One region of the Micromonospora sp. NBC_00821 genome, then DNA from elsewhere that is predicted to be linked to it. Evidence: riboswitches for the same ligand, from Rfam matches in the RefSeq annotation. Region 1 holds a riboswitch; the other holds the start of a gene.
What was found. Region 1 has a riboswitch for thiamine pyrophosphate ahead of OHB44_RS26920 (ECF transporter S component). Riboswitches for the same ligand answer to the same signal wherever they lie in the genome.
Positions count from the first base shown of each region.

Region 2: linked by a shared signal. The riboswitch ahead of thiE (thiamine phosphate synthase) and the one ahead of OHB44_RS26920 (ECF transporter S component) in region 1 are both predicted to bind thiamine pyrophosphate.

Region 1 is NZ_CP108880.1:5,917,402-5,932,453, forward strand. Features, by position in the region: gene OHB44_RS26910 (aminoglycoside N(3)-acetyltransferase) at 1-713, opposite strand, end outside; gene OHB44_RS26915 (alpha/beta fold hydrolase) at 743-1,573, opposite strand; TPP riboswitch at 1,681-1,785, shown strand; gene OHB44_RS26920 (ECF transporter S component) at 1,860-2,453, shown strand; gene OHB44_RS26925 (ABC transporter ATP-binding protein) at 2,560-3,990, shown strand; gene OHB44_RS26930 (energy-coupling factor transporter transmembrane component T family protein) at 3,987-4,787, shown strand; gene OHB44_RS26935 (hypothetical protein) at 4,817-4,960, shown strand; gene OHB44_RS26940 (hypothetical protein) at 4,957-5,097, shown strand; gene OHB44_RS26945 (hypothetical protein) at 5,184-5,471, shown strand; gene OHB44_RS26950 (serine/threonine-protein kinase) at 5,480-7,312, opposite strand; gene OHB44_RS26955 (cation:proton antiporter domain-containing protein) at 7,431-9,452, opposite strand; gene OHB44_RS26960 (protein kinase domain-containing protein) at 9,449-10,252, opposite strand; gene OHB44_RS26965 (FHA domain-containing protein) at 10,261-10,842, opposite strand; gene OHB44_RS26970 (hypothetical protein) at 10,839-11,264, opposite strand; gene OHB44_RS26975 (hypothetical protein) at 11,269-12,804, opposite strand; partial or broken gene OHB44_RS26980 (energy-coupling factor transporter transmembrane component T) at 12,919-13,536, shown strand; gene OHB44_RS26985 (hypothetical protein) at 13,893-14,315, opposite strand; gene OHB44_RS26990 (thiamine-binding protein) at 14,606-14,902, shown strand.
Region 2 is NZ_CP108880.1:6,636,373-6,651,424, reverse strand. Features, by position in the region: gene OHB44_RS30465 (hypothetical protein) at 1-295, opposite strand, end outside; gene OHB44_RS30460 (ThuA domain-containing protein) at 367-6,198, opposite strand; TPP riboswitch at 6,511-6,620, shown strand; gene thiE (thiamine phosphate synthase) at 6,615-7,241, shown strand; gene thiO (glycine oxidase ThiO) at 7,235-8,404, shown strand; gene thiS (sulfur carrier protein ThiS) at 8,395-8,595, shown strand; gene OHB44_RS30440 (thiazole synthase) at 8,592-9,371, shown strand; partial or broken gene OHB44_RS30435 (thiamine phosphate synthase) at 9,368-9,946, shown strand; gene thiD (bifunctional hydroxymethylpyrimidine kinase/phosphomethylpyrimidine kinase) at 10,141-10,926, shown strand; gene thiC (phosphomethylpyrimidine synthase ThiC) at 10,944-12,536, shown strand; gene OHB44_RS30420 (hypothetical protein) at 12,693-15,052, opposite strand, start outside.

The DNA of each region.
Region 1 (15,052 bases):
ACCGGTGCGGTGCGGACCGCCCCGGTGGCCTCCAGGTCCTCCCCCAACGCGGCGAAGTCGTCCGCGTCGAGTCGTACGTCCTGCCACCACACCCACTCCCGACCACCGTCGGCGGTACGCACTGCGGCGCCGATCCGCTCCCGGGGCGAGCCGGGGCTGCGGTACTCGGCCAGGTGCAGTGAGGTGCTCACCGAGTGGTCCACGCCGAGCAGCAACACGTCGGCGTCGAGATCGTAGAGGCGGGCCAGCGGGGAGCCCTCGCCGAGCATGTCCGCCAGGGTGTGCCCGGCCACCACCTGTTCGGCGGCCGGACCGAGCGCGGCGAACGACACGTGCGGATGGGAGCTGCGCAGCGCGCCGGGCCAGCCGCGGACCGTCTCGGCGAGCGCACCCATGTACCGGCTCGGGGTGACCGCCGGGTCGAAGCCCGGCATCTCCGAGCGGATCAGCGGCCACCAGCCCGCCGGCACCGGCGGGTTGCGCCACTGCGCGGGGTCGCTGTTGTCGGGCGTATGGGTGGGCACGACGATCGTGCCGTCCGGGCCGAGCGCGTCGCGCAGGGCGAGCACCACCGCGTGCGGGCCGCCGCTGACGAAGCCCAGCGGACGCAGCGACGCGTGCACCAGCAGCGTCGCGCCGGGGCGTACGCCCAGCACGCGCAGCTGCGCGGCGATCGAGCGTCGGCTGCCCGGCCCGCTGGCGTCCGTCGTCACGATGACTTTCCCTCGCGGACCGGCACGGCTCAGGCCGTCCCGGCGGCTCGGGCAAGGATCGCCTCGGCGAGCGGGGCCGGCGCCGCGTCCGGGATCCAGTGACTCACACCGGGCAGTTGCACGAAGCGGTAGTCGCCTGTGACGTTCTGCGCGCACGCCTCGGCGGCGGTCCGGCCGATGGCGACGTCCCGGTCACTCCAGACGTACGTGGTGGGCACCGCGACCGGACCGACGCCGGCCAGGTCGGCGCGGGACATCGCCCGGTACCAGTTCAGCGCGGCCGTGAGCGCCCCCGGCTTCCGCATCGGGTCGGCGTACCGGTTCACCCGGGCCGTGTCGCCCACCCCGCCGAGCAGCTTGCGCAACGCGGTGGCGTGCCATGCCAACAGCACCTTCTCCGCCTTGTCGGGCTTGCGGAACAGCGCGATGTACGACGAGCGGGCCTTCTGTTGGGAGTCGGTGCTCAGGGCGTGCGCCATGGCCGCCGGATGCGGTACGGAAACCGCGGTCAGCGTGTGGACCCGCTCGGGGTGCCGGGCGGCGACGGCCCAGGCCACTATCGCGCCCCAGTCGTGGCCGACCAGGTGGACGGCGTCCAGCCCGAGCGCGTCGAGCACCGCCACCACGTCGGTGACGAGTTCGGGGATCCGGTAGTCGGCCACCGCCGTGGGCCGGGCGCCGGGTGAGTATCCGCGCTGGTCCAGCGCATAGGTGCGCAGCCCACCCGCGTGCAGCGCCGGCACCACGTCGTCCCACTCGCCGCTGTGCTGAGGGAAACCGTGCAGCAGCAGGACGGGTACGCCGTCCGTCGGACCGCCGACGGTCACCTCGAACGTGAAGCCTCGCGCGTCAACCCGCATGATCAGAAGCGTACCCAGCCGGCGGTCGGCCGGTCGCTCCCGCAGGTCAGGCGGATGCCCTGCTGGGCCCGCGACACCTGTCGGTGTTAGCGTCAGCGAGACAACTTCATATCCGACAGGGGAGCGCACAGCGCTGAGAGTGCGGGCACGCCCGCAGACCCTCGAACCTGATCTGGGTAATGCCAGCGCAGGGAGTTCGGTCGACCTCCAGCCGCGCCGCAGTCCGGTGCCACCGGACGCGGCGTGCGTCTTCTCCTGGTTCGCACTCACGAACTGGGAGCAACACATGAATTCCACCACCGACACACACCGTTGGCGCACCATCGACATCGTGGTCGCCTCGGTGATCGCTGTCGCCTTCGGCGTCATCTTCTGGGCCTGGGGCCTGGTCTGGAGCGCCACCGAGGGCGCGTTCGCCTTCTTCCCGCCGGCGCAGACGCTGCTCTACGGCGTCTGGCTGATGCCGGCGGTGATCGGTGGGCTGGTCATCCGCAAGCCCGGCGCCGCGCTCTACTGCGAGACGGTGGCCGCGGTCCTGTCCGCGCTGCTGGGCAGCCAGTGGGCCGGCACGGTCATCCCGCAGGGCATCGTGCAGGGCATCGGCGCCGAGCTGGCCTTCGCCGCCTTCCGGTACCGGTCGTTCCGGCTGCCGACCGCTGTGTTCGCGGGCGCGCTGACCGGCCTCAGCGCCGCGCTGTTCGACTTCTTCGTCTGGAACGTCGACTACGCGCTGACCGACTACCGCATCCCGTACGCGCTGCTCACCATCGTCAGCGCCACAGTGATCGCCGGCCTGGGCGGCTGGCTGCTGACGAACGCCCTGGCCAACACCGGAGTCCTGGACCGTTTCCCCGCAGGCCGAAACCGAGCCCTGATCTAACCCCCCACCCAATGGCGTTGATCAAGAGGTTTGCGTCAGCGGAAGGCGACTTCCTGACGCAAACCTCTTGATCAACGGACGAGAGCGCGGACCGGAAGGGGGTTCGGTGAGCGGGGTACTGCTGCGGGGGTTCGGGTGGCGGCACGCTGGGCGGCGCGCCTGGGCCGTTCGCGGGGTTGACCTGCGGGTTGAGGCTGGGGAGCGGGTTTTGCTTCTCGGGCCCTCGGGGGCTGGGAAGAGCACCCTGCTCGCCGCGTTGGCCGGGCTGCTCCCCGAGGACTCCGGCGAGCAGGAGGGCACCGTCGAGATCGACGGGCTCGACCCACGCAAAGGGCGGGAACGGGTCGGCATCGTCTTCCAGGACCCGGAGACCCAACTGGTGATGGCGCGCTGCGGCGACGACGTCGCGTTCGGGCTGGAGAACCGGGGAGTGCCGGCCGACGAGATCTGGCCCCGCGTGGACGAGGCGCTGCACCGGGTCGGCTTCCCGTACTCCCGCGACCGCCACACGGCGGCGCTCTCCGGCGGCGAGCAGCAACGCCTCGCCCTGGCCGGCGCGCTGGCCCTGCGCCCCGCCCTGCTGCTGCTCGACGAGCCGACCGCCAACCTCGACCCGGCCGGGGCCGAGCTGGTCCGGCACGCGGTGGCCGGCGCACTGGACGCCGACACCACGCTGATCCTGGTCGAGCACCGGGTCGCCGAGGCACTGCCGCTCGTCGACCGGGTGGTCGTCCTGGAACCGGGTGGCGGCGTCCGCGCGGACGGCACACCAGAGGCGGTCTTCGCCGCCCACGGCGCCGCCCTGGCCGCCGAGGGGGTCTGGGTGCCCGGTCACCCCATCGCGCCCCGGCCGGCCACCGCCGGCCCCGGGGAGCTGTTGCTCACCGCCGACCGGCTCGGCCTGCCGCCCCGGCTGGGCTCCACCGACCTGGCGGTACGCGCCGGTGAGGCACTCGCCGTACGCGGACCGAACGGTGCCGGCAAGTCCACGCTGGCGTTGCTGCTCGGCGGTCTGCTCCGGCCGGGCAGCGGACGGGTCACGGCATCCGCCGAGTTGGCCGGCGCGGACCACCGCACTCCCCCGCACCGATGGCGGGCGCCCGCGCTGGCCCGACGGATCGGGTCGGTCTTCCAGGATCCCGAGCACCAGTTCGTCACCAGCACGGTCTTCGACGAACTGGCGCTGGGTCCGCGCCGCACCGGTCAACCCGAGGCAGCCGTCAACGAGACGGTGGCCGGGCTGCTGGACCGGCTGCGGCTGGCCCGACTCGCCGCCGCCAACCCGTACACCCTCTCCGGTGGTGAGGCGCGGCGGCTGAGTGTGGCGACCGCCCTGGCCACCGCGCCACGCCTGCTGATCTGCGACGAACCCACCTTCGGCCAGGACCGGCGGACCTGGCGGGAGCTGGTCGACCTCTTCGCCGACCTGCGCGACGCCGGTCACGGCGTGGTCACTGTCACCCACGACGCGGACTTCGTCGCCGCGCTCGCCGACCGCACCGTCACCCTGCACCGGGCCCCGGACGACCACCGATGATCAGCATCGAGCCGGTCGCCGCGCCGAACGCGCCCTTGGCCCGCCGCAACCCGGTGGCGAAGGTAGCCGCCGCGCTGGTCTTCTCGTTCACACTGCTGGCGACCCTGGACCCGGTGGCCCCGGCGATCGCCATCGCCCTCGAACTGGCCGTCCTGCCGCTGTTCGGCATCCGCTACCGGGTGCTGGCCCGACGGGCCTGGCCGCTGCTGCTCAGTGCCGCCGGCATCCTGGTCACCCTGGTGCTGTTCGCGGCCGACCGGTCCGGTCGGGTCCTGCTGGACGCGGGACCGGTGCTGGTGAGCACCGGCGTCCTGCTCACCGCGCTCGGCCTGGTGCTGCGGGTGTTCGCGGTGGCGCTGCCCGGTGTGATCGTCTTCGCGACCACCGACCCCACCGACCTGGCCGACGCGTTGGTCCAGAACGCGAAGGCGCCGGCCCGGTTCGCCATCGGGGCGCTGGCCGCGTTCCGGCTGGTGCCGCTGCTCGGCCAGGAATGGCAGATGATCAGCATGGCCCGACGCGCGCGGGGCGTCGACGCGGGACGCAACCCGGTGGCGAAGCTGCGGCTCTTCGCCTCCACCGCGTTCGCCCTGCTGGTCGGGGCGATCCGCCGTGGCACCCGGCTGGCGGTGGCGATGGACGCCCGTGGCTTCGACGCCGGAACACCCCGTACCGTCGCCCGGCGGCAGCGCTTCACGGCGGCCGACGGGCTGCTGGTCGCCGGTGCAGCGGCGCTGGCCGGGGCGGCGCTGACGGTCAGCGTGCTGCTCGGCACGTTCCGCCCGCTGCTCGGCTGAGGGCGCCGCGAACGCGACTGGAGCAGCACATGGGACACGGACCGGCTCCCCGCGATGACCACGACCAGACGGCCGCCACCGACGGACTCCCGGCGCTGGACCGCTCCGCCCCGGTCGCCGAGCACTGCCGCGCGTACGGGTCGGGCTGCTACGCCTGGGCGCTGAACCGGTGATCGTCGGGCTGAGCCTGGGCCACCGGACCGTACGGGAGGCCGAGCACTGGCTGGCCGAGCACGTACCCCCGCTCGACCTGCCCGACCTGGTGGCCTGCACCCACCTGTCCTGGGCACCGCATCCACACGTGCCCTGAGCCTGGGCAGCGACCTGTCCGACGACCGGCTGGCCGGGCTGCCGGCGAGCCCCGCCGAGCTGAGACAGGCCGCCGACCATGCGGCCATGGAGCACGCCACCCGCCGTTCGGGTCGGGCGGTGCGCTATCCCGGGGTCGACCGTCTGGTCGGGACGCTGACCGTCGCCGAGCTGCTCGACGCCAGCGCCATCCAGCGGGTGATCGTGTTGGGCGCGCCGCCGGCCGGACGGGAGACCGTGGTGCAGACCCGGGACTTCGTCCGGCCGCAGTGGCAGGCCGGCGAGCTGATGCTGATGGCCACGCCGTACCGGGCCGCCGGCATCGCCCCGTGCGAGGTGCCGGACCCGCCGCCCTGCTGCGCCGGGCAGCACTGACCGGACGTTCAGTCGAGCTGCCGGATCTCGACGTCGCGGAAGGCCACCTCGTACGGCGGCTCTGCGGGCTCGTCCCGGCCCGGGTCGCGGAAGATGCCGAGCACCACCCGGCCCGGCACCGGGGCGCCGTCCCGGGCCGCGCCGATCTCCACACCTTCCCGGAGGAACCGCAGCTGCCCGCCCCTGGCGACGATGCCCACCTGGATCGTCCGGCCCAGTGCCAGCTGCCCAGCCGGGTAGGGGAAGGTGCCCGCCGGGGTGACCGCGTTCGGGCTGTCCACTCCGTGCGCCACGAGGTGATATCCGTCCGGGCAGACCCGCAGCGCGTGCCCACCCGTCAGGTCGGTGAAGCGGAACCAGATGCCGGCGCAACTGCCGGGCCGCCGCAACGCCACGTCCACCTCGACCTGAAAGTCGGCGAAGGACTGCTGCGGCCCCAGGCAGCGGTACGGACCCTCGGACCGTTTCGTCACCACGTACGCCCCGTCGAACGCGCAGCTGACCCGGTTCTTCTCGTCGGTGCGGGTCCGCCAGTAGTTGGTGACGGTGAGCGGATCCCGGATCACCACCGACGGCAGTGCCGGCGTCGCGCCGGACGGCCCGACGGACGGCCCGACGGACGGCCCGACGGACGGCCCGACGGACGGCGTCGCGGCGAGGCCGAGCGGCTCGCCCGGGCCTCCCCGCAGCACCCCGGTCAGCACGCCGACGCCGGCCAGCGCGGCGACCAGCGCCAGGGCGGAGAGCACCGTGGCGGCGACGAACGGCCACCGCCGGGGAGTCGGCGCGGGCGGGCTCATCGCGGGCGCGGAGGTCACGGGCGGGGGCGCGGAGGCGGGTAGGGCGTCCGCCGGCCTCGCGACGGAGGTCGGCCTCGGCGTCGGGGTGGCGGACGAGACACCCCACCGGGTGGTGGCGTCGTCGTCCGCAGGCGGCGTGGCAGGGGCACCGGACGCGACCACGGACCCGTGGGTGGTGTGCCGCCGACCGGCGAGCTCGGTCTCGAGGAGGGGACGCTGGTCGGTCGCCGCCTGCGCCTGCTCGACGGCGGCGAGCAGCGCGGACCGGTCGGCCGTCACTTCGGCGGAGCCGGTCTCCGGCCGCGGAGCGACCGTCAGCAACCGGTCCAGCAACTCCCGCGCACCGGGCCGGCCCGCCGGATCCTTCGCCAGCGCCTGCTCCACCAGTGTGCGCAACGGGCCGGTCAACCCGTCCAGGCCCGGCTCCTGGGTGAGGATACGCACCGCGGTGGCCTGCGGCGTGTCCGCTGCGAACGGGGTCCGACCCGTACCGGCGAACGCGACGACCGCGCCCCAGGCAAACACGTCGGCCGCGGCGGTCAGCGTCCCACTGCCGGCCGGATCGAACCGCTCCGGCGCCATGTACGCGACCGTCCCGACCACCTGGTCGGTCCGGGTTACGGCGCTGCCCTCAACCGCCCGGGCGATGCCAAAGTCGATCACCTTCGGGCTGCCCGGCGGCAGCAGCACATTGCTCGGCTTGAGGTCGCGGTGGATCACGCCGGCACCATGGATGGCGGTCAGCGCCGTCGCCACGCCGATCGCCAGGCCGTGCAGGTTGCCAGCGGTCAGCGGCCCCCGCTCCGCCACGACGGCAGCCAGGCTCGGTCCGTCGACGTATTCGACGACGAGGTAGGGCGGCTCATGATCGGGGTCCGCGTCGAGCACCTCGGCCGTGCAGAAGGGAGGAACCTGCCGGGCCCGCTTCACCTCGCCCCGGAAGCGCCGCCGGAACTCGGCGTCGTCGGAGCGGTCGGTGCGGATCACCTTGACCGCCACCCGTCGGCCACCCGGCTGCTCCGCCAGAAAGACGGTGCCCATCCCACCTTCGCCGAGCCGGCCGAGAAGCCGGCACGTCCCGAGGTGCCGGGGATCGCCAGGGCGCAACGGCTGGAGGTCTTCGGTGGTATCGCCCGTCATCCCGTCCCACTTCCGTGCCTCACGCCCGGTCCGCGCCGGGAGCCGGCTCAGTATCGCACCCGTCCCGCTCATCCCGGGACCGCGGCGGAACCAACCACTGCCCAGCGGCGGCGTCCACCGACCTTCCACCCTGGACGGTGAGGTGCGCCCCGTCGGAGGCGGCGTCGCGGCCGGCAATCCGTAGGACCCCCGTCGGCGCCTCCCCGCCAGTGTCCACGGTCACCCCCTGCCGGACCAGCGCGCGAACCGCCGCGTTGGCCCGCCGGGCCCCGCCGCCGGAACCGACCGGCTCCACCACCAGCGGCACCCCCGCGCCCGCCGCGAGCTGGGCGGCCACCCGCAGCGCAGCCGGCCCGTCGGCGCCGCCCGCGGCGACCGCCACGGCGGGCCATGGGCGGGCCGGCAACCGGTGCGCCGTGACCCACACCGCGTCGGGCACGTCCACGTCGGCGGGCTGGGTGGACAGCACCACGGCCGGCTGCGCCGTCGCCACCTCGCCCGCCAGCTCACCTCGGGGGTCGGTCGCATACCGCACCAGCACCGGTGCGCCGAGACCCGCGCTGCGGACCGACTCGGCCAACCGGGCCAGCTCCCCCATCGCGGCGGTCATCCCCGCCAGCTCCGTGTGCAGGCCCGCACCGACCTCCACGGCGGCTACCGGGTACGGCAGCAGGCGGTTCAGCACCACCTCGGCGGGTCTTCGGGATCCGGCCAGGTCGACCGCGAGCGCGGTCAGTTCGGCCGCCCGCTCACCCTCCGGCACGACCACCAGCACCCGGTGGGTGTCGGGCCCACCGAGCGCGGCCCGCTGTGCCTGGGCGATGTCCCGGTCCACCAGGCGACGGGGATAGATCACATTGAGCAGTGGCCCGGCCATCACGGTGGTGACCAGGGCCATGACCACCATCAGCGAGAACAACTCAGGGTTGAGGATGCCGAGCTGCAGACCCACGGTGAGGATGACGATCTCGGTGAGGCCACGGGTGTTCATCAGGGCCGCGAGCGCCCCCGCCGGCCGTCGGGCGACCCGCTGCGAGCGGGCGCCGAGGTACGCGCCGACGAACTTGCCGCCGATCGCCGTGACGAGGATGAGGGCGAGGTCCACCACACCGGAGAGACCGATCCGGGACAGGTCGACCTGGAGCCCGGCGATCACGAAGAAGACCGGGAGCAGAAGCAGCACGGAGACCTGCTCCAGGCGCTCCAGGATCTCCTCCCGCAGCGCCGCACCGTCCACCCGCGGCATGATCGCGCCGAAGACGAAGGCACCGAAGATGGCGTGCAGGCCGAGCAGCTCCGTGGCGTAGCAGGACAGCAGCAGGCCGACCAGGATGACACCGAGCACGTCCGGGGTGAGTCGGCCGGCACGTGCCCGGACGACCGTCAACCGGCGCAGCATCGGCCGCACCCAGCCGAACATCACCAGCAGGTACGGTGCCACGAGCAGCACCTGCCACGGGAATCCGGCCTCCGCACCGCCCACCGCGACGACCCCGGCCAGCAGGCACCAGGCGACCACGTCGTCGACGGCGGCGCTCGCAAGCGCCAGCCCGCCCAACTCCGTCCGGACCATCCCCCGATCGGCGAGGATCCGCGCCAGCACCGGAAAGGCGGTGACCGCCATCGCGGCGCCGAGGAACAACGCGAACGGCACCACCCGGTCGACGTCGTGCCGCCCCGCCAACCACCCGGCCAGACCGACGCCGAGGCCAAGTGGCACGACGATCGATCCCAGCGAGACCGCGGCCGCCGCCCGCAGCCGGCCCCGCACCAGGGACTGGTCCAGCTCGTAGCCGATGATGAACATGAACAGCACGAGACCGACGTTCGCGAGCCCGGACAGGGCGGGCCGGATCTCGGTGGGGAACAGCCGCCCGCTCAGCTCGGCGCCGAAGATGGTCGGACCGAGCAGCACACCGGCCACGATCTCGCCCACCACCGGCGGCTGCCCGAGGCGCTTCGCCGCCGCCCCGAGCAGGCGGGCGAGCGCAATCACGACGGCCAGGGCGAGCAGGAGTTGGCCGACCGCGTGCGCGGTCACGCCTCGTTCTCCGCGGCGATCCCGTCGAGCCGGGCCGCGACCTGCGCCGCGGTGGGACGGTCGCCCGCGGGCGCCAGGCAGTCCGCCACCAGCCCGCGCAGCGCGTCCGGCAGGTCGGGGTCGACGCGGGGCGGCCGCGCGAGCACCGCCCGCAGGGCGAGCAGCGCGTTTCCCGGGGGCAACTCGCCGTGGACGCCGCTGCCGGCGAGCACCCGGTGCACGGTCGCGCCGAGGGACCAGACGTCACCGTCGGGTCCGGCGGGGTCGCCGAGGAGCACCGCCGGGTCGACGTACTCGACCGAGTCGGCCGACCCCATCCCGGTGATGGTGGCGCCCTCGGTGAAGATCTGCGAGAGGCCGAGGTCGGCCAGCCGACCGCCACCGTCGCGCAGGAGCACGTTCCCCGGCTTGATGTCGCGATGCGCGATGCCCGCAGCGTGCAGGGCCGACAGCGCCCGGGCCGCGTCGGCGAGCGCCCGCAGCGCGGTCGACCGGTCGACCGGTACGGCGGGCTGGGCTAGCGAGCCGTCCGGCAGGTATTCGGTCGAGTAGTAGAAGAAGCCGTCGTGCTGACCCGCGTCGTACAGGTCGACCAGGCACGGGGACCTGACCGCGGCGAACGCGGCGAGCTCTCGGGTCGCCCGCCGGAACGCCGTCTCCTCGGACTCGGCGTGCAGCACCTTGACGGCGACCAGGTCGGCCGGGATCGGGAGCCGGGCCGGCCGGTTCGCCAGGTAGAAGGTCCCGTGGTTACCTGAGCCGAGCGGGCGGATGAAGGTGTAGTCGGCGATGCCGCGCACGGGCTTCCTCAGGGGTTCCGGTGGGATTCGTACCGCAGCCACCGTGCGGCGAACTCGATCTGGGTGCCGGGCCGGATCACGACCGGCTCGCCGGCGGGCACCCGCCGGGTGTCGGCGTCCGCTGCCTCGCGCAGCATGGTGCCGTTGGCGGAGCCTAGGTCCACCACCGCCACCTGCCAGCCGCGCAGCTGGATCCGCAACTGCAGGCGGGAGACTCCGGAGATCTCGCCGGTGAGCCGGACCTGCCGCGCCCGCCGGGCCCGGACGTCCGGATGCTGCTCCGGACGGCGCCCGACGACATAGTCCGTGTCCAGCCGGAAGGTGACCCCATCGTCGGTGAGCAGCACGCCGAGCGGCGGCCGCGGCGCCAGCCGGGTGGCGAGCGTCTGCTGATGCATGGCGATGCCGCAGCGTTGGCAGTAGCGCAGCCCGGGGTCGTTGAAGTGGCCGTTCCGGCAGTCCACGCCCTCGACCATCGCCGGCAGCACGACCGTCGGCTCACCGGCCGTCGTCGCGACCACCTCGGTGGCGCCGGCGACGAGCAGCACCGCGGTGAACGGCACGGCCGGGTCCGGCTCCCGGCCGCTCACCCGAGCCGCCCGCCGAAGAAGCGCCAGCGCAGGAACGGCACCCGCATCGGGCCGTTGGCGACCAGCCAGACCGCCAGCCAGACCGCCGAGAAGTGCAGCAGGAACGCACCGAGCGGAGGTGGCCCGGCGAGCCCCGGCAGCGCGTGGTGGTCGAGCAGCAGCCAGATCAGCGCCGCCTCGGGCACCCCCGTGCCCAGACCGAACAGCAGCGGCCAGTCCTTCTCCCAGCGGAACTGCATGAGCAGGTGGTAGACCAGCTCCCAGCCGACGCCGAGGACGGCGACGGCGAGCAGCACCCCGAAGGTGTCCCGGTAGCCGACACCGGAGGGCAGCAGCGGGGTCACGATCGCGGTCACGAGTGAGCCGACGACCGCCAGGAGCACGAGCCGGGTCTGGATCCGTCCGGCGAGGGTGGGCACCATCGTCTCAGCCCTTCTGACCGGCAGGCCGGCCACGCATCCACCGCACCCACTCCACGGTGGAGCGCACCGGCCCGAGGCGGGCGCCGAAGCCTCGGCGCGCCAGGTCGTCGGCGATCTCCTGGGCTGCGATCTGCAACCCCAGGAAGGTGTCCACGCCGGGGAAGTAGCCGCCGAGGGTAGCCGTGCCCGAGGCGTAGAGGGCACCGTCGCCGCTCGCTGTCCCGCGTACCTCGAAGTGCCGCTCCACGTCGAGGCGGCCGACCGGGTTGCGGCCGGCGCCGCCATGTTCGAGCAGGTCCGCGATGACTCGGTGCTCGGCGATGTCGGCCTCCAAGCCGGTGCAGTCGATGACGTAGTCCGCGAGCAGCGTCCTCGTGCCGGCGTCGCCGGTGACCCGGCTGGCGATCCGGCCGTCGGCGGTCGGTTCCACCTGGTCGACCGTGCCCTGCCAGGTGCGGTACCAGCCGCCCTTCCGGCCGGCGCGCATCTGTTCCTGCCAGCGGCGGCGCTTCGGCGTGTTGGTGCCGCCCATCGCGGCGTACGCGGCGGCCCGGTCCGCGCCCTCGAGGCGGCGCATCCGGGCCTTGAGCTGGCCGCCCCACACCGACTTGGGATAGTTGAACCCCTGGTACGCCCATCCGTCGCCGCCCCGGCGGCGCAGCCACGGGTGCGGCCCGTGCGCGCCGCTGACATAGGTGCGGAACAGGTGCTCGATCTCGGTACCCAGACCGTGCCGTTCCCGGTCGTCCATCAGGCGCTGCAGCACCCGGGACGCGACGATGCCGCCGCCCCGGACCAGCACGGTGCCCGGCCGGGTCTTGAGCACCTCGTACACGTGTTCGTGCGGCTCGTAGGCGTTGACCACGTGCTCGAAATCCTGGTGGGTCTCGCGGAACTGCTGCAGGTCCGGCAGGAAACGCAGGCCGGGATAGCCGACCGCGAGGTGCACGAATCGGGACCGGTAGGCAACCCGCCGGGTCGACGAGCTGCCGGCCGGCGGAGTGAGGATGGTGAAGTAGCCGCCCCCGGCACGCCGCCGGACCATCCGCACCACGCCGTCGACCAGCATGTCCCGGTATCCGATCCGCTCCGCCTCCCGCTCCAGGCCGGCGAACACCTGCCCGGCCCGGGGCGTCCAGTAGTCGGTGAACAGCGGCTCACCCAGCACGTGCAGCAGCGGCCGAAGGCTGCGCTCCTGCCAGGCCTCCGCCACCGCGTACGACGGGAAGCCCCAGATGTTGTCGGGCCGGGAGGACGAGTCGGAGCGGATCCGCTCGTGGCGCGGAATCTGCGACACCCGGGTCAGATATTCGTACGTCTGCCAGGGATGGTCGATGTTGGACAGCACCCGGATCCGGTCGGCAGCCACTCCGGCGATGCGGAGGTAGTCCACAGTGACGAAGGAGCCGATCCCGCCGCCGACCGTCACGAACGGGACATCCACCACCGGTATGCCGGCGCCGGCCAGCATCTCATCGGTCCACACGTCGCTGGCCAGCAGTTCGGAGTTGAGATCTCCGGCCGCCTCCTGTTGTTCCACCAGACCGCTCCCCGTTCGCGCGGCACGCCCCGCCCGTGCCACGTCGGAGAGTTTCTAGCACGGCGGCCGACGCCCCGCTGCCCCGCGAATCCGGGAACGGACCCCAGCCGCGGCCGGGCCCCACTGGTTTCTCCGGTGCGCCTACGCCTACTGCTCAGCGCCGCCGGCATCCTGGTGCTGTTCGCCGCCGACCGGTCCGGCCGGGTCCTGTTGGACGCCGGGCCGGTGTTGGTGAGCACCGGCGTGCTGCTCACCGCGCTCGGCCTGGTGCTTCGGGTGTTCGCGGTGGCGCTGCCCGGTGTGATCGTCTTCGCGACCACCGACCCCACCGACCTGGCCGACGCGTTGGTCCAGAACGCGAAGGCGCCGGCCCGGTTCGCCATCGGGGCGCTGGCGGCGTTCCGGCTGGTGCCGCTGCTCGGTCAGGAATGGCAGATGATCAGCATGGCCCGCCGGGCGCGCGGGGTGGACGCCGGCCGCGATCCGGTGGCCAAGCTGCGGCTGTTCGCCTCCACCGCGTTCGCCCTGCTGGTCGGGGCGATCCGCCGGGGCACCCGGCTGGCGGTGGCGATGGACGCCCGCGAATTCGACGCCGGCACCCCGCGTACCGTCGCCCGGCGGCAGCACTTCACCCGCGCCGACGCCCTCCTCATCGCCGGGGCGTTCGTGCTGGCCGGAGCCGCCCTGACCACAAGCATCCTCCTAGGCGCCTTCCGCCCCCTGATCAGCTGACCCCGCCCACCCCCCGCTGGGCCAAGATCCACACAACATCAGGGATGTAGTGGCCTCGCTCGCCATGGAGGCCACTACATCCCTGATGTTGCTGTCACCACCCCGCGCCCAGCGCCCCCGCCCTCGCCCGCCTACGCCGATCTTGCGAATTCTGTTGTTGGTTCATCCCGATATACCGTTTATGCGAGGACAGGAAGTGCAAGATCACGGGGCGCAGCGGGGCCGGGCGGCCCGGGGCAGGGTGGGTTAGGCCGGGCGATCCGGGGCGGGGTGGGTTAGGCCGGGCGATCCGGGGCGGGGTGGGGCGCGGCGGGGCCGGGCGGCCTCGGGCGGGCGGGGCGGGGTGGGCGGCTCGATCAGCTGCGGCGGAAGGCGTAGCGGCGGGCCTGGCCGGCCTGCTGGCTGCGGCCGCCGGAGCGGTTGCCGCCACCCTGCGGTGGCCCTGCTGTCGGCGCCTTCGGTCGTGCGGCTGGCTTGGGCAGATCTCCCACCGTCGGCGCGTCGACCGCTGCCGGCACATCGACCGGCGGCGCCACCTCGCCCAGGCCAGATGCCGGCTCCACCAGCACCGCCGGCAGGGCCGGCTCGGCCGGCAGGGCCGGTTCCACCAGCACCGCCGGCAGCGCCGGCTCGGCCCGCAGCGCCGGCAGGGCCGGTTCGACAGCGGGGTCGAGGGCCGGGAGGGTGGTGGGGAGCGGGCCGTGGGCGGCCGCCGGGTCGACGCCGAGCGGCGTCGTTCTCGGGGTACGGGTCTTCTTCGGGTTACGCCTGGCAGGCATCCGGGCCTCCTTCATTGCCGACCGGCACGGCCGGTCCCGCGCTGCGGCGGTCGGTCGGATCGGCTGGTGACCGCCGTTGCGCGACGGTCGAGTGGGGAAGGGACTGCTCACCGGGGCCAGGCAGGGCCATCGCCGCCGAACGGCGGGGAGGGAATGCGGGACGCCCGGGAGCGCGCGGACCGCGACGCGGGACGGCGGGCCGGCTCGGAAGTGGGGCGTCAGTTACGCATGTTCGTACCGTAGCCACCGCCCGACCGACGCGCATCCCTTTTTACTGACAGGATCGGCACATGCTGATCGCGTTCTCGATCACCCCGCTCGGCGGCGACGACTCCGTGGGTGACCTGGTCGCCGAGGCGGTGCGGGTGGTCCGTGCGTCCGGCCTGCCCAACCGGACCGATGCCATGTTCACCACCGTCGAGGGCGAGTGGGACGAGGTGATGGCGGTGGTGAAGCAGGCGGTCGACGTGGTCGCCGCGCGGGCGCCCCGGGTGAGTGTGGTGCTCAAGGCCGACGTCCGGCCCGGGGTCACCGACGCGCTGACCGGGAAGATCGCCCGAATCGAAGCCCGTCTCGCCGAAGGCTGACGCGCGCGGCGCCGGATGACGACACGTTTCCCTGTGCGGGGCTCGCCGACCAGTGTCGATAGCCCGAGCCGCCAGCGGCGATGTCCACATCACGTGCAGTAACGGGACGTCGATCACTGGTCCGTATCGGCTCACATCACGGTAAGTTTC
Region 2 (15,052 bases), 720 kb from region 1:
GTTCGAGCTGCACCGGCCCGACCCGCTGCCCGTCCGGGCCGGTGGCGGTGAGGACCAACCGCACCACCTGCTCCAGCCGGCGGCCATCGGCGTAGGTGGCCTGGATGGTGACGCCCTGAGCCCCGTCGCCGGCCACAGTGAGTTTGAGCTTGTCGGCCTGCGCCGCCGGGGCGGCCTTGTCAGCCTGTGCAGCCGGGGCGGCCTGAGCGGCCTGCGCTGCCGCCGGGGCGGCGGCGGACAGGGTCACTGCCAGTCCGACGAACACGGCGGCCAGGATCTTGCGGATACCCGTCACGGACATCTCCTCCCTACCGATGAGGGAGGCCCCTCCCCGACGCCGTAGCGCCGGGGAGGGGCCTCGTCGGATCAGAGCTGACGACCGGGTGCCAGCCGGGTGGCATCGCCACCGAGCCGCCCGGTGCCCTTTACCGAGTCGCCGCCGTTCGCCTTGACCCCGGCCTTGCTGGCCGCGCCGCCGAGCCGAACGATCATGGCGTCGGCGTCCCGGATCAGGACGTCCCGGACCTCCGCCTCGGGCACCAGCGTGGCGTCGCTGGCGAGCGTCCGGAACGCGGTCAGCTGCCGGACGGCAGCCTTGTCGTCGCCGGCCGCCTCGGACGCGCGAACAGCGTCGAGCTTGTTCGACAGCTGCTTGTGCGCCTTGGTCGAGAGCCGCCCCGTCGCCTTGAACCGGTCCAGCAGACTCTGCATGTCCCGGAAGCAGGTGGTGACGAAGAACCGGACCGTCGAGGTGGTCTTGTTGCCCGCCTTGTCGGTAGCGGTAACGGTCAGCTCGTGCAGGCCGAGCGACAGGTCGTACATGGCCTGCAGAGTGCCGCTGGTGTACGCCTGGCCGTCGAGCTGACCGACCACGCTCGCGATGCCCGAGGTCGGGTCGACGGCCTGCCAGGCCACCCGGACGTCCTGGCTGTCGCCGTAGAGCTGGCCGTCGGCCAGCCCGGACACCAGCAGCGTCGGCTTGGTGCCGTCGATGCGCAGCACCGCCGACTTCAGCGTCTCGACGTTGCCAGCCTTGTCCGCCGAGCGGAACAGCAGCTCGTGCTGCCCGTCGCCGGTCACCTCGATCGGCGTCGAGTACGGCGCCCACGCGCCACCGTCCAGCGACCACTCCACCGTCTTGACGCCGGAACCGGCGTCGGTGGCGGCCAGCACGACCGGGATGGTCCCGTTGTGCCAACCGGCGTCGTTCGCCGGAGCGAACGTCGCCGAGGTCACCGGCGCTGTGGCGTCGATCTTGACCGAGACGGTCTTGGTCGCCTCCACGTTGCCGGCCTTGTCCGTCGAGCGGAACCGGAGCTCGTGCTCGCCGTCCCCGCTGACCGCCACCGGAGCGGTGTACGCCGTCCAGGTGGTGGCCCCGTCCAGCTGGTACTCCGTACCGGCGAGGCCACTACCGCCGGCCTCGTCGGCACCGGTGAGCGTGATCGTCACCGGCCCGGTGTGCCACCCGTCGGTCGGGGTGCCGGAAACCGCCGAGGTGGTCACCGGCGCCGTCTCGTCGGCCACCTTCGTGCTGAGCCGGAAGTAGTCGAACGAGGCGGTCTTCGACGCCGTCTGGTTGGCGCCGAGGGTGAACAGCCCCACCTTCGGGGTGGCCCCGACCGCGCTGGTGGTCAGCGTCGGCAACGCGGTCCACGTCGTCCCGTCGGCCGAGTACGACGCGGTGAACGTGTCGCCCGTGCGGGCCAGCCGCAGGTGCCACACCGCCGAGGTCAGGTTGCCCGCCTCGGGCTGCGGGTTCTGGACCACCCCGGCGATCTCGCTGCGGAACTCGATCCGCCGCGTCACCGCCTGGCCGGCCTGGTTGTCCGCGATGAAGTCGAACTTCACGTAGTTGTCGTCGTCGGCCTGCACGAGCAGACCGGCCTGCTGGTACTGCTCGTTCAGCAGGCTGCCGTCGACCTTCGTCTCCAGGGTCCAGTCGCCGGACGGCGCGGTCTGGAGGATGAAGTTCTTCGGCCCGGTGTTGTCGGTGCCGTAGATGTCACCGTTGGGCACGTCGATCCGCAGCGCGCCATCGGTGACCCGGTAACCGCTCGGGTCCTCCCGCGTCACGGCGTCCCACCGGCACTTGTCGAGCGTGCTGCCGGTGAACTCGTCCGACGGGTCGACCGGGCCGGCCGGAGCGTCCGGCGTGACCTGGAACGAGTCGAACGCGGCGTCGACAACCGGCGCCTCGGTGCCTCCGTTGAGCGCGAAGACCCCGATCCGCGGGTTGGTGATGCCCTCAAGCGCGGCCGAACGGCCGACCGGGGTGAAGGTCTGCCCGTCGCCCGAGGCGGACGCGGTCAGGTTCGTGCCGTCGCTGGTGATCCGCAGGTACACGGTGTCACCCGCCGGTGCGTTGGTGGCGTCGGCGGCCTCGTTGCGAGGAGTGGCCGCCGTCTCCCGGATGAACTCCACCCGCCGGCTGCCGTTGTACAGCAGGTCCACCTTGGCGTAGTTGTCGTCGTCGCCGTACACCAGCAGGCCGGCCTGCTGGTAGTTGGCAGTCACCGGCAGCGTGACCTTGGTGGTCATCTCCCATGCGCCGGTCGGGGCCGCCTGGAGCACCAGGTTGGTGGCGTCGTTGCGAGCGCCGTAGAGGTCACCCACGCCAGTGGGCAGCCGCAGGGCGCCGCCACTGAGCGAGTAGAGCTGGTTCTCCCGAACGACGCTGGTCCAGCGCTCCTTGTCGAGGCTGTTGCCGTTGAAGTCGTCCGAACGCGCCCCGAAGCAGGACGTGTCCGGCGCGTCGACCCGCACCGGCACCGTGGCGTACGACTTGGCGCCCTTGCTGTCGGTCACCGTGAGGGTGGCCGTGAAGGTGCCCGCGCTGGTGTAGGTGTGGCTGGCGTCCAGTGTGGTCGCCGAGCCTCCGTCACCGAAGTCCCAGGCGTACGTCAACGGGGTGTCGCCCTCGGCGTCGGTGGCCGTGCCGTCGAAGGCGACGGTGACCGGTGCGGTGCCGGTGGCCGGGGTGGCAGTGGCGCTGACCACCGGCGGCCCGTTCTCGGTGACACCGCGGCCGACGAAGTCCATCCAGTTGACGTTGAACAGCGAACCCGTTCCGCCGTTCGGATCGCGGGCCAGGAAGTACAGCGAGCCGCTCGCCGCGCCGGTGACCGGTGCGCTCACGTCCGTGTACGTCTGCCACGCGCCGGTCGACGGTACGACGGCCGTGGCGACCACCGGTCCGTCGACGGCACCCGCGCGCACCTCGATCCGACCGCCAGCGGCGGCGGAGGCGGCCCGGAACCGAATCTCGGTGATGTTGGTCAGGTCCGCCGGAGCGACCGACCACCAGTCGCCGTCCTCGATGAACGCGATGCTCTGGCCGCCACCGGCGGTGTCGGCGCCGGCCTCCCGCTGCACGCCGGGGTCTCCACCGCCGGTGCTCACCGGGGCACGCCCGGTGGCGGTGAAGTACTCGGCCTGCTTCTGCTTCGGCTGGAGGACCTCGATCTGCCGACCGGTCAGGGCACCGGCGCCGCCGGCACCACCCTCGTCGGTGTAGGTCGCCTCGAAGACCGCGAAGACGTTCGCCTCGGCGCCGTGCCCGGAGGCGAGCGACGTCTGGACGGTGCCGGTGCAGCCGGTGTGCTGCTCCAGCGGGTGGGCGTGCTCGTCGTGACCGAGCAGCACCTGAAGCCCCACCCGGTCACAGTCGATCTGCCCGTCCTCGGGGTCGGTCACCTTGATCGAGTAGCGGACCTGGTCGCCCCAGTTGAAGAAGCCGCCGTCCGGTGGGAACTCGATGGAGACCGTCGGGGCGGTGTTGCCCACGGTGACCGGCACATTGGCCACCGCGGTCCGGCCCTTGGGGTTGGTGACGGTGAGCTGGGCGGTGTAGTTGCCCGCCGTGGCGTACGTGTGGGTCGGGTTGGCCTCGGTCGAGGTCTGCCCGTCGCCGAACGTCCAGGCGTAGGTGAGCGTGCCACCGTCCGGGTCTCGGGAACCGGCGCTGGAGAAGGTGACAGTCAGCGGCGCCGGACCCGAGGTCGGGTTGGCGGACGCCGCGGCGATCGGGGCGCGGTCACCGGCGGTGTAGTCGATCCGGTAGACGCCCGAGTTGTCGTTGTTGCCGCCGAAGCCGCTGCCCCACTCGATCAGGTACAGCGCCCCGTCCGGGCCGAACTCGAAGTCCATCGGCCGGACCATGCTCATGCCGGTGAGCAGCTGGTTGATGTCCACCAACGACTTGCCGTCGGGGGTCAGCTGCATGGTGTACATCTTGTTCTGGTTCCACTCGCCGAGCAGAGCCTTGCCGTCGTAGTACGCCGGCCACTTGCGGTTCGAGTTCAGGTCGGCGTCGTAGCGGTAGACCGGGCCGCCCATCGGGGCGCCGCCGCCACCGATCTCCGGGTAACGCGCGTCACCGGCGTACCCGTAGTCGACCGTCGCCGGGACCACCGGCGGGAGGTTGGTCAGGCCCGTGTTGTTGGGCGAGTTGTTCACCGGGGCGGCGCAGTCGAACTTCGGACCGCTCGGGCCGGACGGGAACGTGTAGTCGTTGTACGCCTCGTTCGTGCCCGTGCAGTACGGCCAGCCGTAGTTGCCCGGGGTGACGACGTTCCACTCGACCAGACCGCGGGGGCCCCGGTTCGGGTTGTCCGTGTTGGCGTCCGGTCCGTAGTCCGCGACGTACAGCGTGTTGGTCTTCGGGTCGGTGCCGATCCGGAACGGGTTGCGGAAGCCCATCGCGTAGATCTCGGGACGGGTCTTCTCGGTGCCCGCCGCGAAGAGGTTGCCCGCCGGAACGGTGTACGTCCCGTCGTCCTCCGGGTGGATCCGGATCACCTTGCCGCGCAGGTCGTTGGTGTTGCCGGAGGTGCGCTGCGCGTCGTAGTCCTGGCGACCCGCCCGCTCGTCGATCGGCGAGTACGAGTTCGACTCGAACGGGTTGGTGTTGTCACCGGTGGCCAGGTAGAGGTTGCCGTCGCCGTCGAAGGCCATGCTGCCGCCGGCGTGGCAGCAGGTGTTGCGTTGGGTGTCGACCCGTAGCACCTGCTTCTCGCTGGCCAGGCTGATGGTGTCGCCGGTGACGGTGAAACGGGACAGCAGGTTGCGGGTGACCCCGTCGTTCGGGGCGTAGTACAGGTACACCCAGTTGTTTGTGGCGAAGTCCGGGTCGAGCCGGATGCCGATGAGGCCGTCCTCGTTACCGGTGAAGACGTCCAGGTCGACGGCGGTGACGGTGTTGCCGGTGTCCGGCTTCACGATCTGCACGCGACCGTCGCGCTCGATGTAGAAGACACGCCCGTCGGGGGCGACGTCCAGCTCCATCGGGTTGCTGGTGTTGCTGTCCAGCGTGACCTTCTCGAAGTTCGAGGTCTTCGAGGCGCCGCAGTCGGCGTTCTCGACGCCGGCCGCGGTGCGGATGCCGCCGAGCAGGTGGGAGAGGAACTCGGGCTCGGCGTACGACTCCCGGGTGTGCCCGCCGCCCGTGTACCAGGAGCGGCCACCGTCGTAGTCCTGACACCAGGCGATCGGGTGGTCCGCACCCATCGCGCCGGCGCCGGCGGTGTAGCTCTTCTCGTCCAGGCTGGCCAGCACGTGCACGTCCGGCCGGGGGTTGGTCTGGTAGTTGTACCACTCGTCGAACCGGGACCACCGGTCCGGCAGACCGGCGGTGGACGGGTGGGCGTGGTCCTCCACCTTGACAGTGGCCTGCTGGTTCTGCGGGTGGTTGGCGAAGTACGCGCCGACCAGGTCGCCGTACCAGGCCCAGCTGTACTCGGTGTCCGACGCGGCGTGGATGCCGACGTAACCGCCGCCGGCCTTCACGTAGCGCTCGAACGCCGCCTGCTGGTCGGCGTTGAGCACGTCACCGGTGGTGGAGAGCCAGATCACGGCCTTGTACTTCGCCAGGTTGGCGTCGTTGAATGCGGCGCCGTCCTCGGAGTTGTCAACCGTGAATCCGTTGTCGACGCCGAGCTGCTGGAGGGCGGCGACGCCGGTGGGGATGGAGTCGTGCCGGAAGCCGGCGGTCTTGGAGAAGACGAGGACGGAGAAGGGATCGGCTGCGGCCTTTGGCGCCTTCGGCGCCACCTGGCTGACCGGGGCTGCGGCTTTCGCATCCCGTGGGGGAACCTGGGCGGCCGCTTGCGCGGGCGCGCCGAACAGGGTGGTCGAGGCCATGGCCAGGGAGATCAGGGTTGCGGTGATGGGTAAGCGGGCACGACGAGAACGGGACACGCCGCCTCCTGTGTCGTAGTGACAGAGCTCGCGGGAGTCGGCTCGCCGAAGGCCGTCCCTGATGGAGCCGGTGGTCACACCCTGCCAGGGTGCCCCCACCGACATTTTGTCGAATCGCTGAACAAATTAATTCGGCTGGCTCGATGTCGGGCAAGATGCGGACGGGTAACGGTTCTGCAACGGGGGGCGACATTCCGAACAGGACCGTATGAAGTGCCCCATTGGATCTCGCTCGTTTTGACGCGGCCCGCCGGCTGGCCACCGCCGACCCCGCGCCTTGGCAGGCCGGCGGATCTGTCGTACGGTGACACGCAAGTAACCCACGGGAGCCCGGTGTACCGGGCTGAGAGGGGGGCTGACAGCCCCCGACCGTTGAACCTGATCCGGGTAATGCCGGCGCAGGGAGGAGCGTTGCCGTGCCGTCCCTGGGGCGATTGCATCTCATCACCGACACCCGACCGGGTCGCGACCCACTCGCAGTGGTTCGCGCCGCCCTCACCGTGGCCCACGCCGATCTGGTCGTGCAGGTCCGGGTCGAGGATTCCGCCACCGACCGCGAGGCGTACGACCTGACCCGGCGGGTGTTGGCGCTCTGCGCGTCGTACGGGGCGACCTGCCTGGTCAACGACCGGTTGCACGTGGCGCTGGCGGTGGGCGCCGCCGGTGGGCACGTCGGCGCCGACGACCTGCCGGTCGCCGCCGCCCGCCGGGTGCTCGGCCCCACCGGTGTGCTGGGCGCCACCGCTCGCGCGCCGGGCCCGGCGAGCGAGGCCGTCGCGGCGGGCGCCAGCTACCTGGGCGTCGGGCCCTGTCACACCACCAGCACCAAGACCGGCCTGCCGGACCCCATCGGGCCCGCCGGGGTACGCGCCGTCGTCGACGCCGTCGGCGTCCCGGTCATCGCGATCGGCGGAGTGACCGCAGCCCGGGTGCCGGCGCTGCGGGCCGCCGGAGCGTACGGGGTGGCGGTGGTCGGTGCCGTCTCCGCCGCCGCCGACCCGGCACGGGCGACCGCCGAGCTGATCGAGGCCCTGACGTGCTGACCGGCCGGTCCCCGTCACCGCCGTCGAGCGACCGGGTCCGGCCGGACGTGGCAGTGGTGGGTGCGGGGCCGATCGGGCTGGCGATCGCCTGGCGATGCGCCGCGCGCGGGCTGCGGGTGGTGGTGCACGATCCGGCGCCCGGCTCGGGGGCGTCGGCGGTGGCCGCCGGCATGCTCTCCCCGGTCGCCGAGGCGTACTTCGGTGAGCGGCAGCTGACCGGGTTGTTGCTGGCGTCCGCCGCCCGCTGGCCGGCGTTCGCCGCCGAGTTGACCGAGACGACCGGAGTCGAGATCGGCTACCGGACCGAGGGCACCCTGATGGTCGGGCTGACCGGCGACGACCTGGCCGAGGCGCGCAGGCTGTGGGCGTACCAGCAGGGGTTGGGTCTGCCCGTGACGCCGCTGCGCCCCAGTGAGCTGCGCGACCGCGAACCGGCGCTCGCCCCACGGGTGCGCGGCGGCGCGCTCGCGCCCACCGACCACCAGGTCGACCCGCGGCTGCTGGTGCCGGCGCTGCGCACGGCCGCGCAGCGGGCCGGCGCGGTGCTCGTGCGGCAGCCGGTCCGGTCGGTGTCCGACGTGGACGCGTCGGTCACAGTGGTCGCCGCCGGCTGTGGAGCCGCAGCGCTCACCGGCCTGCCAGTGCGGCCGGTGAAGGGCCAGATCCTCCGGCTGCGCGCGCCCGACGGCGTCGCGCCGGGCTTCCGGCACGTGATCCGGGGGTACGCCGACGGCGAGCACGTGTACCTGGTGCCGCGCGCCGACGGTGAGGTGGTGCTCGGCGCGACGGTCGAGGAGCGCTCGGACACCACTGTCACCGCTGGTGCCGTGCAACGGCTGCTGCGCGCCGGCGTCGATCTGCTGCCCGAGTTGGCCGAGTACGACCTGGTCGAGGCGGTCGCCGGGCTGCGTCCGGGCACTCCTGACAACGCACCGATCCTCGGGCCGCTGCCCGACCGACCGGACGTCCTGGCCGCTACCGGGCACCACCGGCACGGCATCGTGCTCACCCCGATCACCGCCGACCTGATCGCCGACCTGGTGCTCGGCGGCGTACCCGACCCGCTGCTCGCGCCCTTCCGGGCCGATCGCTTCGGCGGTGCCGCCGCGGTGGCCGCGTCGGGCGGACCTGAACCGACGATGGAGGGGGACCTGTGGAGTTGACTGTGAACGGGGCCGGGCGCAGCGTCGCCACCGGCGCGTCAGTGGCGGACCTGGTCCGCGACATCGTGCCGCATTCACGTGGGGTGGCGGTCGCTGTCAACGGCGAGGTGGTGCCTCGGACCGGCTGGCCGGCCCGAGCGCTGTGCGACGGTGACCGGGTCGAGGTCCTCACCGCGGCGCAGGGCGGGTGAGCGGCGTGACCTTCGAACTGGGTGGGGAGACCTTCACCTCACGGCTGATCCTCGGCACCGGCGGCGCCGCGAACCTGCACGTCCTGGAACAGGCGATCCGGGCGTCCGGCACCGAACTCGTCACACTGGCGCTGCGCCGGGTGGGCACGGCGCCGGGCTCCACCGGTGGGCTGCTGGAGTTGCTGGACCGGTGCGGCGTACGCCTGCTGCCGAACACCGCCGGCTGCCACACCGCCACCGAGGCGGTGAAGGTGGCCCGGTTGGCCCGGGACGCGTTCGACACCGACTGGGTCAAGTTGGAGGTGATCGGCGACGAGCGGACGCTGCTGCCCGACGGGGTGGAGCTGCTCCGCGCCGCCGAGGAGTTGGTCGCCGACGGCTTCACTGTGCTGCCGTACACCAGCGACGACCCGGTGCTCGCCCGCCGCCTCGCCGACGTGGGCTGCGCCGCGGTGATGCCGGCCGGCTCCCCGATCGGTTCGGGGCTCGGCATCGGCAACCCGCACCACATTCGACTCATCCGGCAGGGTGTGGACGTGCCGGTGATCCTCGACGCCGGCATCGGCACCGCGTCCGACGCGGCGCTGGCCATGGAGCTGGGCTGCGACGGGGTGCTGCTGGCAAGCGCTGTCACCCGGGCCGCCGATCCGGTGGCGATGGCCACCGCGATGCGGTACGCGGTCGAGGCGGGCCGACTGGCCGCCCAGGCCGGCCGGATCGAGCGGCGCTTCCACGCGCTCGCCTCCACCCCCGACGAGGGAAGACCAGAGCTGTGACCCCCCCGTCCGGGGTTGTCGTGTTGACCGACCGGCTCGTGGCGCGGGGTGGGCTCGACCGGGTGGTGGCGGGGGCCGTGGCCGGGGGAGTGCGCTGCGTGGTGCTGCGGGAGAAGGACCTGCCGCGCGCCGAACGCGCCGCCCTCGCCGCCGACCTGCGCGCGATCCTCGCCGACGTCGGCGGAACCCTCGTCGTGGCCGGCCCCGACCCGCTCGGCGGCGACGCCGTGCACCTGCCCGCCGCCGGGCCGTACCCACCGCCAGCTCACGCCTTGGTCGGCCGCTCCTGTCACGACCAACCAGAGCTGGACCGCCTGACCACCGAGCACTACGCCACCATCTCCCCAGTCTGGCCCACGAAGACAAAACCGGGCTACGGCCCACCCCTGGGACCGGACGGCCTGCGAAAGCTTGTCGAGACCAGCCCGGTACCCCTGCTGGCCCTCGGCGGAGTGGAAACCCCGGAACAGGTAACCGCCTGCGTCAAGGCGGGGGCCGTCGGGGTTGCGGTGCTCGGCGCGATCATGCGAGCCAAAGACCCCACCGAAACAGCCGCGAGTTTGACCAGCGCTTATGTCGAGGCGGTCACCCCTGTGCTGACCCAAACCCGGCGCGGGGTCACCCAGGTCTCCACGTCAGGGCTGCGGCCGACCGTGCCCACGCAGGGATCAAGCCTGACCGCCCGGAGTGGGCACGGTCGGCCGCAGCCCCCAACCGCAACCAGTAACGGCCGGCCGCAGCCCCGAACCGCAACCAAAGGCCAGGGAAAATGACCCCGAGCACCATCCTCACAATCGCCGGCTCGGACTCCGGCGGCGGCGCAGGCATCCAGGCCGACCTCAAGGTCTTCGCCGCGCTGGGCACGTACGGCACAAGCGTCCTCACGGCGGTCACCGCGCAGAACACCCGGGGCGTCGACGCGGTGTTGCCGCTGCCCCCGCGCACCGTCACCGAGCAACTGGACAGCGTGCTCACCGATTTCACCGTCTGCGCGGTGAAGACGGGGATGCTCGGCACCCCGGCGATCGCGGACGTGGTGGCCGAGGCGGCCCGGGACGGCCGGCTGCCTCAGCTCGTCGTCGACCCGGTGCTCGTCGCCACGAGTGGTCACCGGCTCGGCGTGGTGGGCGCTGTGGAGCGGCTGCTGCCGTACGCCATTGTCGCGACCCCGAACTGCGCGGAGGCCGCGGCGATCACCGGACGCCCGGTGGACGACGTGGCCGCGATGGTCGTGGCCGCCGAGGCACTGGTGGCCGGCGGCCCGGAGTACGTGGTGGTCACTGGCGGTGACCTGGACGGGGGCGAGGCGGTCGACGTGCTGCACGGCGGCGGCGTCACCACACTGCTGCGCGCGCCGCGAGTGACCACCCGGCACACCCACGGCACCGGGTGCTCGTTCTCGGCGGCGATCGCGGTGCGGCTCGGTCTGGGCGATCCGGTGCCGGCCGCTGTGGGGGCCGCCAAGGAGTACGTGCTCCGTGCGCTGACCGGCGCGCGGGGCTGGGAGCTGGGCGCGGGACGTGGGCCGCTGAACCACTTCGGCTGGTCCGCTTGATCACCAGGGAGGCTGTCATGCACGCACGAGGCAAGGTGTACGTCGAGGGTTCGCGGCCGGATGTCCGGGTGCCGTTCGCGGAGGTGGGGCTGACCGGGGATCTGCCGCCGGTGCGGCTGTACGACACGTCCGGCCCTGGTTCGGACCCGGAGGTGGGGCTTCCGCCGCTGCGCGGGCCGTGGATCGCCGAGCGGGGTGACGTGGCCCCGGTGCGGGGTGCGGGCACGCCACTCGCCGGGGTCGACGGTCGTCGGCCAACCCAGCTCGCGTACGCGAGGGCCGGTGTGGTGACGCCGGAGATGGAGTTCGTGGCGATCCGGGAGAACGTCGAACCGGAACTCGTGCGGGCCGAGATCGCCGCGGGTCGGGCGGTGCTTCCACTCAACGTCAACCACCCGGAGTGCGAGCCGGCGATCATCGGTAAGGCGTTCCTGGTCAAGGTGAACGCCAACATCGGCACCTCGGCCGTCAGCTCGTCGGTGGCCGAGGAGGTGGAGAAGCTGACGTGGGCCACCCGCTGGGGCGCGGACACCGTGATGGACCTGTCCACCGGTAAGCGGATCCACGAGACCCGTGAGGCGATCGTGCGGAACTCGCCGGTGCCGATCGGCACGGTGCCGATCTACCAGGCGTTGGAGAAGGTCGGTGGCGACCCGGTGAAGTTGAGCTGGGAGGTGTTCCGGGAGACAGTGATCGAGCAGGCCGAGCAGGGCGTGGACTACATGACCGTGCACGCCGGGGTGCTCCTGCCGTACGTGCCGCTGGCGGTGGACCGGGTGACCGGGATCGTGTCCCGGGGCGGTTCGATCATGGCGGCGTGGTGCCTGGCGCACCACGAGGAGAACTTCCTCTACACCAACTTCGAGGAGCTGTGCGCGCTGCTCGCGCGCTACGACGTGACGTTCTCCCTCGGTGACGGGCTGCGCCCGGGATCGATCGCCGACGCCAACGACGAGGCGCAGTTCGCCGAGCTGCGCACCCTCGGTGAGCTGACGAAGATTGCCTGGGCGTACGACGTCCAGGTGATGATCGAGGGCCCTGGTCACGTGCCGATGCACAAGATCAAGGAGAACGTGGACCTTCAACAGGAGTGGTGCCACGAGGCGCCCTTCTACACGCTCGGTCCGCTGACCACCGACATCGCGCCCGCGTACGACCACATCACCTCGGCGATCGGCGCCGCGATGATCGGCATGTTCGGCACCGCGATGCTCTGCTACGTCACGCCGAAGGAGCACCTCGGCCTGCCGGACCGGGACGACGTGAAGGCGGGCGTCATCGCGTACAAGATCGCGGCACACGCGGCGGACCTGGCCAAGGGGCACCCCGGCGCGCAGGACTGGGACGACGCCCTGTCGAAGGCGCGGTTCGAGTTCCGCTGGGAGGATCAGTTCAACCTCTCGCTGGACCCGGAGACGGCGCGCTCGTACCACGACGCGACACTGCCCGCGGAGCCGGCGAAGACCGCGCACTTCTGCTCGATGTGTGGCCCGAAGTTCTGCTCCATGAAGATCACCCAAGAGCTCAAGGAGTACGCCGCACGCGGGATGAAGGACAAGTCGGAGGAGTTCGTCTCCGGCGGAAGCCGGGTCTACCTACCGCTCGCCTGACCCCACCCGGCATGATCGACTCGGGTTCATTGATGTCGCGGTGGTCGACCGCCTTGGGATCGGCCGATATCAGTGAACCCGAGTCGATCAAACGACCGGTCGGTACGTCTGCGCGCCGCGCAGTGGAGTCAGGGGCGCTGGGTCAGTGGCGCTGGGTCAGTCGCGGTGGTGTCGGCCGGTGGAGCGCAACGACCGACGGCTGTTCTCCTGCTCGGGCTCGTTGTCCGACACCGGCTTGCTCAGACCGGCGACCCAGTCGACGAATTCCTCATCCTGAGATGCCAGGGGCTCCGCCTCATCCGACGTCTTCGGGCTCTCCTCGTCGGCGCGGGACCGGTTGCGGCGGAACAGCCCACCGAGCCGCCCTTTCCGGGAGGGCTGCTCTGCCACCTTCGGGTGCGTCGGTTTCGCCGACGTGGTGTCGGTGTCGGTGGTGGCGCTGGAGGGCGTGCCCACAGTGCTCGGGAACTCCGGCCGGCCCGGGTGTCCGGCGGCAGCGGTCGTCTCGCCGGCTTCGGTCGGCGTTGTCCGCGCCGTCGAGCTGTCCTGCGATTCCGCCGACCCGCGTCGCCGAGAGGTGTCGAACGCGTTCCAGGTGCCGGCCCGGCTCAGATCCGGCAACGGTGCCCGATGCCGGGGCTTGGGCATCGGCCCGGTTGGCGCGTCGGGCCTGCTCGGCCCCTCCGATGCCGTTGCGTCCGGCTCGGCGGTCTGCGGTGGCACCGTCCACGTCTGAGTGACCGGCCAGGCCGACGGTGCGGGGGTCCACCGGTCCGCGTCCGGGTCACCGGCGGCGGTGGCCCCGAACAACCCGGCGGCGGGAACGTCCTCGGCGGCGGGCCGCGTGCTGTCGGTGTCACGAGCCTCGGCTACCGCATGATCGCTGGTCGTGTCGGCCGGGGCTGCCTTGCTGCCCGTACCGGCCTTCGGGACGCGCGGGAGGGCTTCCGCGCCAACCGGGCCGGCCTTCGGGACGCGCGGGAGGTCTTCCGCGCCAACCGGGCCGGCAGCGGTGGTCGGCGCCGCCGCTGCTCGCGTCGCGTCGGTCGCGTCGGTCGCGTCGGCCGGTGCTGGTGTCGCCCCACTGGGTGCTGGTGTCGTACCGATCCCGGTGGTCGGGGTCCCTGCGGCGTCGGTTGCCGTGGTGGGGGACTCCGGGCTGGCCGGCACCTGTGTCGCGCCGGCATCGGCGGTCGTCGAGGCAGCCGGTGCTCGCGTCGAGCTGGTGACGGGCGTGGCCGGTGCTCGCTTCGCGCCGGTTGCGGTGGTCCCGTCTGCCGCCGCGCCGGAGGCAACAGCCGAGGCGACCTCGGAGGCCGAATTCGACCGCCCACCCGGGCTTCCACGGCCGGGCCCCGGAGTGTCGGTGGCCACGTCGGAGGCGGTGGTGTCCGGGTTGGCTTTCGACTTACGGCCGCGTCGCGGCTTGATCGTCAGCGGTGCCTCGGGCGTGCCGGGGTCGGCCGGGCCCGCGCTGCTCGCCTTCGTGCTCGTGCCTGACCCCGTGCGCGTGCCCGTCGAGGCCGGGGCGGCGGGACTGGGAGCGCCCGTGCCAGTCGGTGCTGTGCTGGTCGCCTCGGCGCCGCTGCCCGTACTCGTCGGGGCCGTGCTGGTCGGGGCTGCGCTGCTCCGGGCCGTGCTGCCGGTCGCGGGGGTGGGCGCGTCCGGGGTGGTCGGCGCGCTGGCAGCGGCCGCGCTGGTAGTGCCGGAACCGGGTGCGCCCGTGCCGGCCGGGGTGGCGGCGGTCTTGCGGGTGGTGCGCCCACCGGTCGGCCTGCCGCTGGTCGCCGTGCTGCCGCTGGTGCCCGTCGCGGTGCTGCCGGTCGGCTCGTCGACCGCTCGGCCGCCCGTCGGGGTCGCGGCGTCGGTGCGTCCGGCCGTGGTGCCGGTCGCGGTGGCGTCGGTGACGTTGCTGAGGTCGGTGCCGGCCGAGGGCTCGGTCGTCGCCAGGGCATCATCCGGGCGCGGGGGCGTCTGCCCTGCGGCGGTGAACTCGCCGGTCGGCGCGGTCAGCCAGGCCGCGGACTGAGGGGGAGCGGCGGGAGTCGGAGCGGCGGGCGCCGGACCGTGCTGTCCGCTCGCGGTGGTCTCCGGCCAGTCCCAGTGGGCCGGGACGGTGCGTACGGCATCGGGGTCGCCCGTCGCCCACGGACCCGCAACGACGCCGGCGCGCTTCGTGCTGGTGGCCAGCTCGGCGTTTGTCGTCTCCGTGTCGGTGCGCTCGGTGCTGTCCCGGTCGTCCGCAGTGCTGTCCCGGTCGTCCGCCGCGCCGGGCAGCGCCGGGCCGGCGGGCAGCGGGCGCAGGATGGCGGTGGGCTCGATCGCCTGCGGATCGGTGGTACGGGTGCTCGTCGGCCAGCGCAGCAGCGCGGCGGCGGCCGCGCCGAGCGCTCCGGCCAGGATCGCGATCAACGAGCCGTAGTAGGGGGCGGTCTGGTAGCGGTCCACGGCGTCGCCCGGACCGGCGGTCAGGTAGGCGAACGCCACCAGCACCGGACCGGCCACCCCGGTGGCCC